3 regions of the Agrobacterium sp. 20P9.1.2 genome follow, and region 2 is predicted to be linked to each of the others. Evidence: predicted binding sites of a transcription regulator. Region 2 holds the regulator's gene; each other region holds the start of a gene.
What was found. The regulator LexA, encoded in region 2, represses DNA repair genes until DNA is damaged. The targets are predictions, from matches to a motif close to TGTTCNNNNTGTGTTCNG.

Region 1: the regulator LexA is predicted to act here: its motif matches at 1,260-1,277, upstream of uvrA (excinuclease ABC subunit UvrA).
Region 3: the regulator LexA is predicted to act here: its motif matches at 1,134-1,151, upstream of AC27VJ_RS00650 (DNA recombination protein RmuC).

Annotation. Positions count from the first base shown of each region.
Region 1 is NZ_JBYOKI010000007.1:24,588-28,676, forward strand. Features, by position in the region: gene AC27VJ_RS18545 (HPP family protein) at 1-148, shown strand, start outside; gene AC27VJ_RS18550 (hypothetical protein) at 292-549, opposite strand; gene AC27VJ_RS18555 (single-stranded DNA-binding protein) at 576-1,112, opposite strand; gene uvrA (excinuclease ABC subunit UvrA) at 1,405-4,089, shown strand, end outside.
Region 2 is NZ_JBYOKI010000003.1:175,263-179,351, forward strand. Features, by position in the region: gene kdsA (3-deoxy-8-phosphooctulonate synthase) at 1-609, opposite strand, end outside; gene lexA (transcriptional repressor LexA) at 887-1,609, shown strand; gene AC27VJ_RS10245 (glutathione S-transferase family protein) at 2,055-2,735, shown strand; gene AC27VJ_RS10250 (ComEC/Rec2 family competence protein) at 2,855-4,089, opposite strand, start outside.
Region 3 is NZ_JBYOKI010000001.1:141,471-145,559, forward strand. Features, by position in the region: gene AC27VJ_RS00650 (DNA recombination protein RmuC) at 1-1,102, opposite strand, end outside; gene def (peptide deformylase) at 1,252-1,764, shown strand; gene fmt (methionyl-tRNA formyltransferase) at 1,817-2,752, shown strand; gene truA (tRNA pseudouridine(38-40) synthase TruA) at 2,752-3,558, shown strand; gene arsC (arsenate reductase (glutaredoxin)) at 3,536-3,940, shown strand.

The DNA of each region.
Region 1 (4,089 bases), on a different contig from region 2:
GCCGATAGAAGATGCAATCATCATTCTGGCAGAGCAGGGCCTGCATTACCTGCCGGTCGTCGATGACAACAACAAGCTCGCTGGCATCATTTCACAATCGGATGTGATGGTGGGCATGCTGGCGGACAAGGCCGAAAACACAGACTGAGGAAAGATCGCGCTTGGGATAATCCTCACGCTAGAACAATGACTGACCGCCGGTCTTCCTACGCCAACATCGAAACATGTGAGCACTTGCAAGGAGGCAGCGACGAGCATCACCTGCCGCAGATCGTCTCGATGGGGCCAGTCTTACCGCTTCGCCTTCAAAATCCGCTTCCAGATGGTGCCGCCGAGAAACTTATTAAAGACCACGAAATAGGCGACCATCAGGGCGAAGGACAGAAGGGCTGGCATACCATTAAGCTGAAAACCGTCTTCTGTCCGCCCACCGAAGACGGTCGCGACCAGAAAACCAAAGACCCAGAAAGCCGTAAAGAAATCCAATATGAAGGCAAGTACGATGCGCCATGTGGCGGGTTGACTGCTGGATGTTGCTGTCTCTGTCATGCTTGCCCCAAATTGAAATTTAAAAATCAAAACGGAATGTCGTCATCCATATCATTGGAGAAGTTGCCCGCAGGCTGGCCGCCACGGGAAGCGCCGCCGCGAGAAGACGATGGCTGGTCGTTGCCGCCACCATAATTTCCACCGCCGCCGCCATAGGAAGAGCCGCCGAAATCGTCTCCGCCACGGCTTGCGCCGCCACCACCGCCTTCACCGCGGCCATCGAGCATGGTCAGCGTGGAGTTGAAGCCCTGCAGTACGATTTCCGTGGAATAACGGTCGGCGCCGGTCTGGTCCTGCCATTTGCGGGTCTGAAGCGCGCCCTCGATATAGAGCTTCGCGCCCTTTTTGACGTATTGCTCGATGACCTTGCAAAGACCTTCGTTGAAGACAACGACAGAGTGCCATTCGGTCTTTTCTTTTCGCTCACCGGAATTGCGGTCGCGCCAGCTTTCGGAGGTGGCGATACGCAGGTTGGCAATGGGGCGACCATCCTGCGTGCGGCGAATTTCCGGATCTGCACCGACGTTTCCGAGCAAAATTACCTTGTTTACGCTGCCAGCCATCTTCTCATCCTGTCCACCGGCCTTCATGGCCAGCATATATCCTGTTCAAAATCTGAGGCCACCATAGACCATCGTTCGACACCATGGGCAGCAGATGGAACGACAATCCACAAGGAATGTTCTTTCATCACGCGTCCACTTGCCAATCGTTCATCTTTTGTTCTATTAAAGCTGCACCAATGAGTCAAGCGCTGCGAAAAGCCGACATGAATTACCTAATATACCTCGACACACCGATCTGCGTCATTACATAAGAGCCAACGCCTCCCAACGAGTATTTCCGAGCGATCTCATGAGTGAATTGAAGACGATTTCGATCCGTGGTGCCCGCGAGCATAATCTCAAAGGCATCGATCTGGATTTGCCACGCAACAAGCTGATCGTCATGACCGGGCTGTCGGGTTCCGGCAAATCCTCGCTTGCCTTCGATACGATCTATGCGGAAGGGCAGCGGCGCTATGTCGAGAGCCTGTCGGCCTATGCGCGCCAGTTTCTGGAGATGATGCAGAAGCCGGATGTGGACCAGATCGAAGGTCTGTCGCCCGCCATTTCCATTGAACAGAAGACGACCTCGCGCAATCCGCGCTCGACGGTCGGTACTGTCACGGAAATCTATGACTATATGCGCCTGCTGTTTGCGCGCGTCGGTGTTCCCTATTCGCCGGCGACCGGCCTGCCGATCGAAAGCCAAACGATCAGCCAGATGGTGGACCGTATCCTCGCCTTCGAGGAAGGAACGCGGCTTTATATTCTCGCGCCGATGATCAGGGGTCGTAAGGGCGAGTATAAAAAAGAGCTTGCCGATCTGATGAAGAAGGGCTTCCAGCGCGTGAAGGTGGACGGGCAGTTCTACGAGATTGCCGACGTCCCGGCGCTGGACAAGAAATACAAGCACGACATCGACGTCGTCGTGGACCGCGCCGTGGTGCGCCCGGATATGGCCGCACGTCTGGCAGACAGTCTCGAGACCTGTTTGAAACTTGCAGACGGTCTGGCAGTCGCGGAATTTGCCGACAAGCCCCTGCCGCCGGAGGAAACATCCGCAGGTGGATCTGCCAACAAGTCGCTCAACGAAACCCATGAGCGGGTGCTGTTCTCGGAAAAATTCGCCTGCCCCGTATCGGGTTTCACGATCTCCGAGATCGAACCGCGCCTGTTTTCCTTCAACAATCCCTTCGGTGCCTGCCCGACCTGCGATGGCCTCGGCTCTCAGCAAAAGGTCGATGTCGCACTCATCGTGCCCGAGCCTGCGCGCACGCTGAAAGATGGTGCTGTTGCACCCTGGGCCAAGTCCTCTTCGCCTTATTATAACCAGACGTTGGAAGCGCTTGGTAAAGCCTTCGGCTTCAAGCTTTCCAGCCGTTGGAACGAGCTGACGGATGCGGCCAAGAAGGCGATCCTGAATGGAACCGATGAGAAAATCGAGTTCCAGTATCAGGATGGCGCTCGCTCCTACAAAACGGTCAAGAATTTCGAAGGCATCGTTCCCAACCTCGAGCGCCGCTGGAAGGAAACCGACAGTGCCTGGGCGCGCGAGGAAATCGAGCGCTATATGTCGGCTGCCCCTTGCCCGGCCTGCGCCGGTTATCGCCTGAAGCCTGAAGCGCTGGCGGTGAAAATCAACAAGAAGCATATCGGCCAGGTCACCGAGATGTCGATCAAGGTCGCGCGCGACTGGTTCGAAGTCCTGCCGGAATCCCTGAACGCCAAGCAGAATGAAATTGCCGTCCGTATCTTGAAGGAAATCCGTGAGCGCCTTCGGTTCCTGAATGATGTCGGGCTGGATTATCTCAGCCTGTCTCGCAATTCAGGTACCCTGTCCGGTGGCGAGAGCCAGCGTATTCGCCTTGCCTCGCAGATCGGCTCGGGCCTGACAGGCGTTCTATACGTTCTGGACGAACCCTCCATCGGCCTGCACCAGCGCGATAATGCGCGCCTTCTGGATACGCTCAAGCATCTGCGCGATATTGGTAACACCGTGATCGTGGTCGAGCATGACGAAGATGCCATTCTGACGGCGGATTATGTTGTCGATATCGGCCCTGCCGCCGGTATTCATGGCGGCGAAGTCATTGCCGAGGGCACGCCGCAGGAAGTCATGGCCAACCCAAAGTCTCTTACCGGCAAATATCTGTCCGGCGAGTTGGGCGTGGCCGTTCCTGCAGAACGCCGCAAGCCGAAGAAGGGCAAAGAGATCAAGGTCGTAGGCGCTCGCGGCAACAACCTCAAAAATGTCACCGCATCGGTTCCGCTTGGCGTTTTCACGGCTGTCACCGGCGTGTCCGGCGGCGGCAAGTCGACCTTCCTGATCGAGACGCTTTATAAGTCTGCTGCACGTCGTGTCATGGGCGCGCGAGAAATTCCGGCGGATCATGATCGTATCGATGGCTTCGAATTCATCGACAAGGTTATCGATATCGACCAGTCGCCCATCGGTCGCACACCGCGCTCCAACCCGGCCACTTACACGGGCGCATTCACGCCAATCCGTGACTGGTTCGCCGGCCTGCCGGAAGCCAAGGCGCGCGGTTATGCGCCGGGCCGCTTCTCCTTCAACGTCAAGGGCGGTCGCTGCGAAGCGTGTCAGGGCGATGGCGTCATCAAGATCGAGATGCACTTCCTTCCGGACGTCTATGTGACCTGCGATGTCTGCCACGGCAAACGCTACAATCGCGAAACGCTGGATGTGACCTTCAAGAGCAAGTCGATTGCCGACGTGCTGGATATGACGGTCGAGGAAGGCGTCGAATTCTTCTCCGCCGTTCCAGCGGTGCGGGATAAGCTGCAATCACTCTTTGATGTCGGCCTCGGCTATATCAAGGTCGGTCAGCAGGCGAACACCCTGTCAGGCGGTGAAGCGCAGCGCGTGAAGCTGGCCAAGGAGTTGTCGAAACGCTCGACCGGCCGCACGCTCTATATTCTCGACGAGCCGACCACCGGCCTGCATTTCCATGACGTCAACAAGCTCCTGGAAATG
Region 2 (4,089 bases):
AAATACAACCGGCGCACCAAGCGATGCCATGATGGGCAGCGAGCGCATGTCGGAAACGAGCGTATTGTAGCCGAAGGACGCGCCGCGTTCGCACAGCAGCACATTCGGGTTGCCACTATCGTTCAGCTTGGCCAGAACATTCTTCATGTCCCAAGGCGCCAGGAACTGACCCTTCTTCACATTGACGACCCGGCCGGTCTTGGCCGCCGCCACCAGTAGGTCGGTCTGTCGGCTGAGAAACGCCGGGATTTGCAGGATGTCGACAACCGGTGACATGATTGCGCACTGCTCTTCCGTGTGAATATCCGTCAGCACCGGAAATCCGAACTGCTCCTTGAGTTCAGCAAAAATCTCCAGCGCCTTATCGATGCCAATGCCGCGTTGGCCCGACAGGGACGTGCGGTTGGCCTTATCGAAAGACGACTTGTAGACAAGACCGATACCCAGCTTGCCGCACAGCTCCGCCATGGTCTCGGCAATCATGAAGGCATGGTCGCGGCTCTCCATCTGGCACGGCCCGGCAATCAGCGAGAAACGTTCGGTGTTGGAGAAGGAAACCGCCTTGGAGCCCTGCCCCACCACGACTTTCAGATTGTTCGTCACACTCATCATCTATCCTCGGAATCAGCAGGGCATCTTTTAGAGGCAAACGCCGGTGAGTTACCCTTAAATCTCGTACTGGCCTCGCACTTATCAGCAAGATGCCCGCGAGTCACTGCACTACGACCGCATGAGACGCGTCGATGATGCTGATTTCGCTCATCAACAGATGCTTAAATGAATTTCACGGAATTTTAAGGGATTGCAGAACACATATGGAACAGATAGTGTTCGTTCTGTATTTGTTTCGCGAATCTTCGCCTCGAATTTCCAAGGGTGTTTCTTCATGCTCACGCGCAAACAGCAGGAATTGCTTCTGTTCATTCATGAAAGAATGAAAGAGTCTGGCGTGCCGCCATCCTTCGATGAAATGAAGGATGCACTCGATCTTGCCTCCAAATCCGGCATTCACCGGTTGATTACAGCGCTTGAGGAGCGCGGGTTTATTCGCCGGCTACCGAACAGGGCGCGCGCACTTGAAGTCATCAAGCTTCCCGAGTCCTATTCGCCCGCCAACAAGCCCCAACGCGGCTTTTCACCAAGCGTCATCGAAGGCAGCCTTGGCAAGCTGAAGGCTGTGGAGCCACCGCCCGCACCTGCCCCCTCGAACAGCCGCGACGTCAACTCCGTCAGCGTCCCCGTCATGGGTCGAATCGCAGCAGGTGTGCCGATTTCGGCGATCCAGAACAACACCCATGATGTGGTGGTGCCGATGGATATGATCGGTTCGGGCGAGCATTACGCGCTTGAGGTCAAAGGCGATTCGATGATCGAAGCCGGTATTTTCGATGGCGATACGGTCATTATTCGTGACGGAAGTACCGCAAATCCGGGCGATATCGTCGTTGCACTGGTGGATGACGAAGAAGCAACACTGAAGCGTTTCCGCCGCAAGGGTGCCTCTATCGCGCTCGAAGCCGCAAACCCTGCATACGAGACCCGCATCTTCGGACCGGACCGGGTGAAGATCCAGGGCAAGCTGGTCGGCCTGATCCGCCGCTATCATTAACTGCTCCTGCCTATAGCTTCGCGGGTGGATTTTTAGGTCTGCCCGCGCGCAATATTTTTGGTTTTGATTGGCACGTCGCGAGGTCTTAGAGCCAAAGTTGCACGTTGGTCCGAATGACGAACAAGTGCACATTACATGCATGTCAGGGGGAAATTTGCGCTCACAGTAAGCGCAGATATCCAAAAGTGGTTAGTCGGCTTACTATTTTCGAATCACTCGTTTTTGTGAGTGTCTATGAATGATTTTTAGGATGACGTTTTGTATGAAGCGCTGCCTGAGTTTGAGTTGCGGAATGGAAGCTTCAGACTGCGATCCCTCTGTTTCTAATGTCACCACATGGGCACACGACTAAAACATCAAATAATTTGAAGACCACCATCGCGCAAACCATCTGTATCGACGAAATTTCCCGCGCTAACACGGTGCTGCAACCGAGGGATATGAGATGTACGAGCTTTATATTGCCAACAAGAACTATTCCTCCTGGTCCCTGCGGCCATGGGTGTTGATGCGGACACTCGATATTGCATTCAGCGAAAAGCTGACGCCCTTCGGTAATTCGGCCGAGGATTTCGCAACTTTTTCTCCGACGGCCAAGGTGCCCTGCCTTGTGGAGAACGACCTGACCGTATGGGATTCGCTATCGATCATCGAATATCTGGCGGAACGTCACGGTGGCGTTTGGGCTGGTGAGGCAAAGGCACGAGCATGGTCGCGTTCTGCGGCGGCTGAAATGCACTCCGGCTTTCAGACATTGCGCAACGAACATCCGATGAATGTCGGCCTTCGCATTCAACCTAGCGAGGTTGGCGAGGCGCTGAAGAAAGACATTTCCCGCATCGACGCACTTTGGCAGGAAGGTCTAACATCTTTCGGCGGCCCGTTCCTGGCGGGAGACGCATTTACGGCAGTAGACGCGTTTTTTTGCCCCGTCGCCTTCCGCTTCCAAACCTACGCGACGACTTTGTCGCCCGAGGCCGAGGCTTACAAGAACCGTCTCCTCACCCTCCCCGCAATGCAGGAATGGCAGGATGCGGCCTTGCTGGAACCGTGGCGCGATGCAGAACACGAGGCGGAAGCCAAAGGCATCGGAGAATGGCTGGCGGATTTGCGCTTGAAGTCGTGAGATATGGAACGGCGTCTGTTTCGAACGAAAATACCGACTTGGCTATGTAAAACGGTCTGTGTGAAAACGAGTCAGAAGGTGTCGCAAAGCGCGCAAGCGGCACCTTTGAATGAAGCATATCACGGGGCGTTCGATAGCATTCTTTCGATATGCTCCGGCACTGACGCGTCGAAATCGCCTTTGCGCCAGTCATAGCTACGGTGCCTTGTCCAGAAGCGGTCCATATCCTGCATCGCCGCTTCGGCGCGCAGCACAGACTTACCCTTTTCACCAAGCCATATTTCCATGGAGCCCGTGCGCCGCAAGGTTTCGCTGCTGATGAGGATCGCGCCGGATCGACATGTGGAAAAAGGCACCCTGCGGGTCGTCACCACCAGATCGGCGAGATCGCAACCCGCTCCCGTGAGCGCCGTATCCAGAATGATCGCGACGGCCACGCCGGACTTTGACGTCGCAACGCACCATTGGTCTTTACGGCAGGTGAAGCGATCCGTACCCGATAAGGCCTCTTTGATTTCTCTGGCGGCCCGCACCTTATCCTCATCACTCAGACGAGGCCTACGACCGGCGGCCTCGCCAGCCTCTTGCGCGGCGTCAACGGTGAGTGACTTCACCACATCCAGCATTCTTGGGCTAACATGCTGCTCTGGCAATGGCACCGCCCTTGCCCATTGATCATAGATGAAACCGGAGGCACGGGGCTTCGTCGTCGCGACGGCATCCGCCGACAGCAACGCAACCAGCGAGCCATCTTCGTAAATCAGCAGATCGGGTTTGCTGCGCCATTGCTCCGTCACCAGCATAGCGAATCCGGCGGCGATCAGCGGCAGCCCGATCAGAGCAAGCCGCGTGCGCAGCAGCGCGATGATCAGAAATCCCGCCGTGGAGACACCCAGAAACCAGCCATTCTGCCGCCCGATGGTCGCGTCGCCGCCCCAGCTCGAAACCGTCTTGGCAATTTCAATCACCATTGCCATGCCGTAACCCATGACCTTCAGAAACGGCCCATCTAGACCGAAGGGCATCAGCAGCATTCCCACCAGTGCAAAAGGCATGACGATCAGCGACATGACCGGCATTGCGGCCAGATTGGCGGCCAGCCCGTAGGTGGTGATGCGGTGAAAATGTTCGATAGAATAGATCGCCGTCGAGATGCCACCGATCAGTGACGTTATGACGACACCACCGATGATCGTCGCCGCCTTCTGCGACACCGAAAGCCACCATGGCGGACGGCTGATCACGAGCCTTTCCCTCTCGCCGCGCCACCTGCTCCAGAACGCATAGCCGGACACCAGCGCCAGTGTCGCGGCGAAGGACATCTGGAAACTCGGCCCCATCACCTCATGCGGTG
Region 3 (4,089 bases), on a different contig from region 2:
GCGATGGCGCGAAATCAAGGCTTTCGATCTTGATACCGCGCGCCAGCACCTTGTCGGACGAGGTCAGCATCATGTCCACATCCTTCTGAACCAGCCCGAAATGCGCCTGCAATTTGCGGGTTCGCTCGTCCAGACGCCGCACATCATCCATCAGCATCGCGACCTCGCCTTGAATGAGATGCGCCTGTTCGCGCATGCGCTGGTCTTTCAGCACCGACTGGATGACCTGCACCGAAAGCATCAGCAACGATGGCGAGACGATGACGACGCGCGAGCGGTGGGCGCGCTGCACTAGATTTTCGAAATGCTGGTGGATATCGGCAAAGATCGATTCCGAGGGAACGAAGATAAAGGCCGTATCCTGCGTTTCGCCTGAAATGAGATATTTGTCGGCCACATCGCGAATATGCACTTCCATATCGCGGCGAAACTGCTGGGTAGCGGCGCGTTTTCCTTCGGCCCCCTCTTCCGCCTTTAGCGCATTCCATGCTTCCAGCGGAAACTTCGCGTCGATGACCAGTGGTGGCGCATTGTTCGGCATCTTGATCATGCAATCAGGCCGGAAACCGTTGGAAAGCGTCGGCTGCAAACTGTAGGCACCGGAGGGCAGGGCGTCGGCAATCAGTGCTTCCATGCGCGCCTGTCCGAAGGCACCACGGGTCTGCTTGTTATTGAGGATGGCCTGTAGGCCGATGACGTCCTTGGCCAGATCCTGAATATTGCCCTGCGCCGCATCGATGACAGCCAAGCGCTCCTGCAACTTGCTGAGATTTTCGTGGGTTGAGCGGGTCTGCTCCGTCAGCGTCGTGCCGATGCGCTGCGACATGCCGTCGAGCCTGTCGTTCAGCGTCTGGCTCATCTCGTTCTGGCGGGCGCTGAGGCTTTCCGTCATGGCGGCGATGCGGCCATGCAGTTCCGATTGGGTTCTGAGAAGCTCGGTGATTTCATCGCGCGATTGATCGGCAACAGGCGGTCTGCGCCAGACGAAGGCGGCGGCCACCAGACAGCCTGCGACGATGATGCCGAGCAAAGCGCCGACCGATATGTACAGGTCGCCGAGACTGAAAGCTGTCGTACCAAGGGCAGTGAGATCGATGTTCATGCGCAAATCTACCAGATTTCTCGTGATTCGTAAGATCAAACCAAGAACATTTCTGGGGCCTAATTGAGTCCTATGGATCGCTGAAACAGACCTTATTCCGGGCCTTTATTTTTTGTTTCCTCGAAAGATGAGATGCGTTATGGGAAGCCATGACCATCAAACCGCTTATTATTTTGCCTGATCCGTTGTTGCGCCAGCAATCCAAGCCTATCGAACAGGTGGATGCCGAGATCGTGCGTCTTGCCGATGATATGCTGGAAACCATGTATGATGCGCCGGGCATCGGCCTTGCCGCCATCCAGATCGGCGTGCCGCGCCGCATGCTGGTCATCGATATCTCGCGCGAAGATGAAGACCGCAAGCCGGTCGTTTTCATCAACCCGGAAATCCTCAAAGTGTCGGACGATGTTTCGACCTATGAGGAGGGCTGTCTGTCCATTCCGGATTATTATGCCGAGGTGGAACGTCCTGCGGCACTGACGGTTGGTTATATCGACCGCGATGGCAAAAAGCAGACGGTGGAAGCCGATGGCCTTCTGGCCACCTGCCTGCAACATGAAATCGACCATCTGAACGGTGTTCTGTTCATCGACCACATTTCCCGCCTGAAACGGGATATGGTCATCAAGAAATTCACCAAGGCGGCCCGCGCAAAGGTCTGATTTTCTTGACCTGCGGGTCAGCATATCAGGTCTTTGAGGGCAGGGGGCGAGCATGGCACTGCGCATTATTTTCATGGGAACACCGGAATTTTCCGTTCCCACTCTGCGCGCGCTGGTCGATGCGGGCCATCAGATCGCCGCTGTCTATACGCAGCCGCCACGGCCCGGTGGCCGTCGCGGGCTCGATCTCCAGAAATCTCCTGTGCATCAGGCCGCTGAACTGCTCGGCATTCCCGTTTTGACGCCACTGAATTTCAAGGCGGAAGAAGACAGGGCGGAATTCAATGCGTTCAATGCTGACGTGGCCGTCGTCGTCGCTTATGGCCTGCTGCTGCCCGAGTCCATTTTGAACGGCACGGACCTTGGCTGCTACAACGGCCATGCCTCGCTGCTTCCGCGCTGGCGCGGTGCGGCCCCTATTCAGCGCGCGATTATGGCTGGTGATACAGAAACCGGCATGATGGTGATGCAGATGGAAAAGGGGCTGGATACTGGCCCCGTCGCGCTGACGGCAAAGGTTGCCATCGGTCCGAACATGACCGCTGGCGAATTGCATGACAGCTTAATGCTGGCGGGTGCGCGGCTGATGCGCGAGGCGATGCTGAAGCTGGAAGATCGCGATCTGCCGCTGACACCACAGTCGGACGAGGGCGTTCTCTACGCCGCCAAGATCGACAAGGCCGAGACCCGCATCAATTTCTTCCGGTCCAGCCAGGATGTGCACAATCACATTCGCGGCCTCTCGCCTTTCCCCGGCGCTTGGTTCGAAATGGACATCGGCGGCAAGGGCGAGCGCGTGAAGGTTCTGGAAACGGAACTGGCAAGCGGCATGGGCGAGGCGGGCTCCGTTCTGGACGATGCCCTGACGATTGCCTGCGGTAGTGGGGCGGTGCGGCTGGTACGCCTGCAAAAAGCGGGGGGCAAGCCGATGCTGGCCGCAGACTTCCTGCGCGGCACGCCCGTTGCTGTCGGTACGAGGCTCGGCTGATGCCACGCTTCCGCATGACCGTCGAATATGACGGTTCCCCCTATTTCGGCTGGCAGCGGCAGACCAATGGTCCATCCGTGCAAGGCGCGCTGGAAGCAGCCGTGCTGTCGTTGACCACAGAAACGGTCAGTTTTCGTGGCGCAGGCCGCACCGACTCCGGCGTTCACGCCAAGGGGCAGGTCGTGCATGTCGATCTCACCCGCCCCTGGGAGCCCTACAAGCTGCGAAATGCGCTGAATGCGCATCTGGCTATGGCGGGAGAGGCGGTTTCGGTTCTCGATGTCGAAGCTGTCACCGAGGACTTCGATGCCCGTTTCTCAGCGCTGCGCCGCCACTATCTCTACCGCATCATCTGCCGCAAATCCCGGCTGGCGCTGGAACACAAGCGGGCCTGGTGGGTGTCGAAAGACCTCGACCACGAGGCCATGCATGCGGCAGCCCAGATGCTGGTCGGTCGGCATGATTTCACCACTTTCCGCTCCGTGCACTGCCAGGCCAACAGCCCGATCAGAACGCTCGACCGGCTGGATGTGACGCGCGATGGGGACCTGATCGAGATCCGCGCCACCGCGCAGAGCTTTCTGCACAACCAGATCCGCTCCTTTGCCGGCACGCTGAAGCTGGCCGGTGATGGCGGTATGACGGTTGATGATGTGAAGGCAGCGCTGGAGGCGCGTGACCGCAAGGCCTGCGGCCCGGTCGCCCCGCCTGATGGCCTCTATTTCATGCAGGTCGATTATCCCGATGTGATACCGCCGCGCCTGCCCAGAACGGAGACGAACAATGACGGTGACGATCTATCATAACCCAGCCTGCGGCACCTCGCGCAACACGCTGGCCATGATCCGCCAATCGGGCGAAGAACCCGTTATCATCGAATATCTGAAGACGCCGCCATCGCGCGCCGAGATCGTATCTCTTGCGCAAGAGATCGGCGTGCCGCTGCGCGGTCTGCTGCGGGAAAAAGGCACGCCCTATGTGGAGCTTGGCCTTTCGGACGAGAGCTTGAGCGACGATGCCTTGCTGGATGCCATCGAAGCGCATCCGATCCTCCTGAACCGGCCTATCGTGGTGACGGACAAGGGCGCGCGCCTCTGCCGCCCGTCGGAACTGGTGCTGGATGTTCTGGCCGATGGCAGCATCGGTAGCTTCACCAAGGAAGATGGCGAGGTTGTGCCTGAACGCTGATTTTTGCGGAAGCTAGGCGACAGTAGGCGGTGGCGGGTGCGGCTCACCCCCCTCTGTCCTGCCGGACATCTCCCCCACAGGTGGGGAGATCGAATCGTTGCTAGCTCTCGCCCATCTTTAACCCTGCTGGTGAGGCAGGCGTTTGCGTC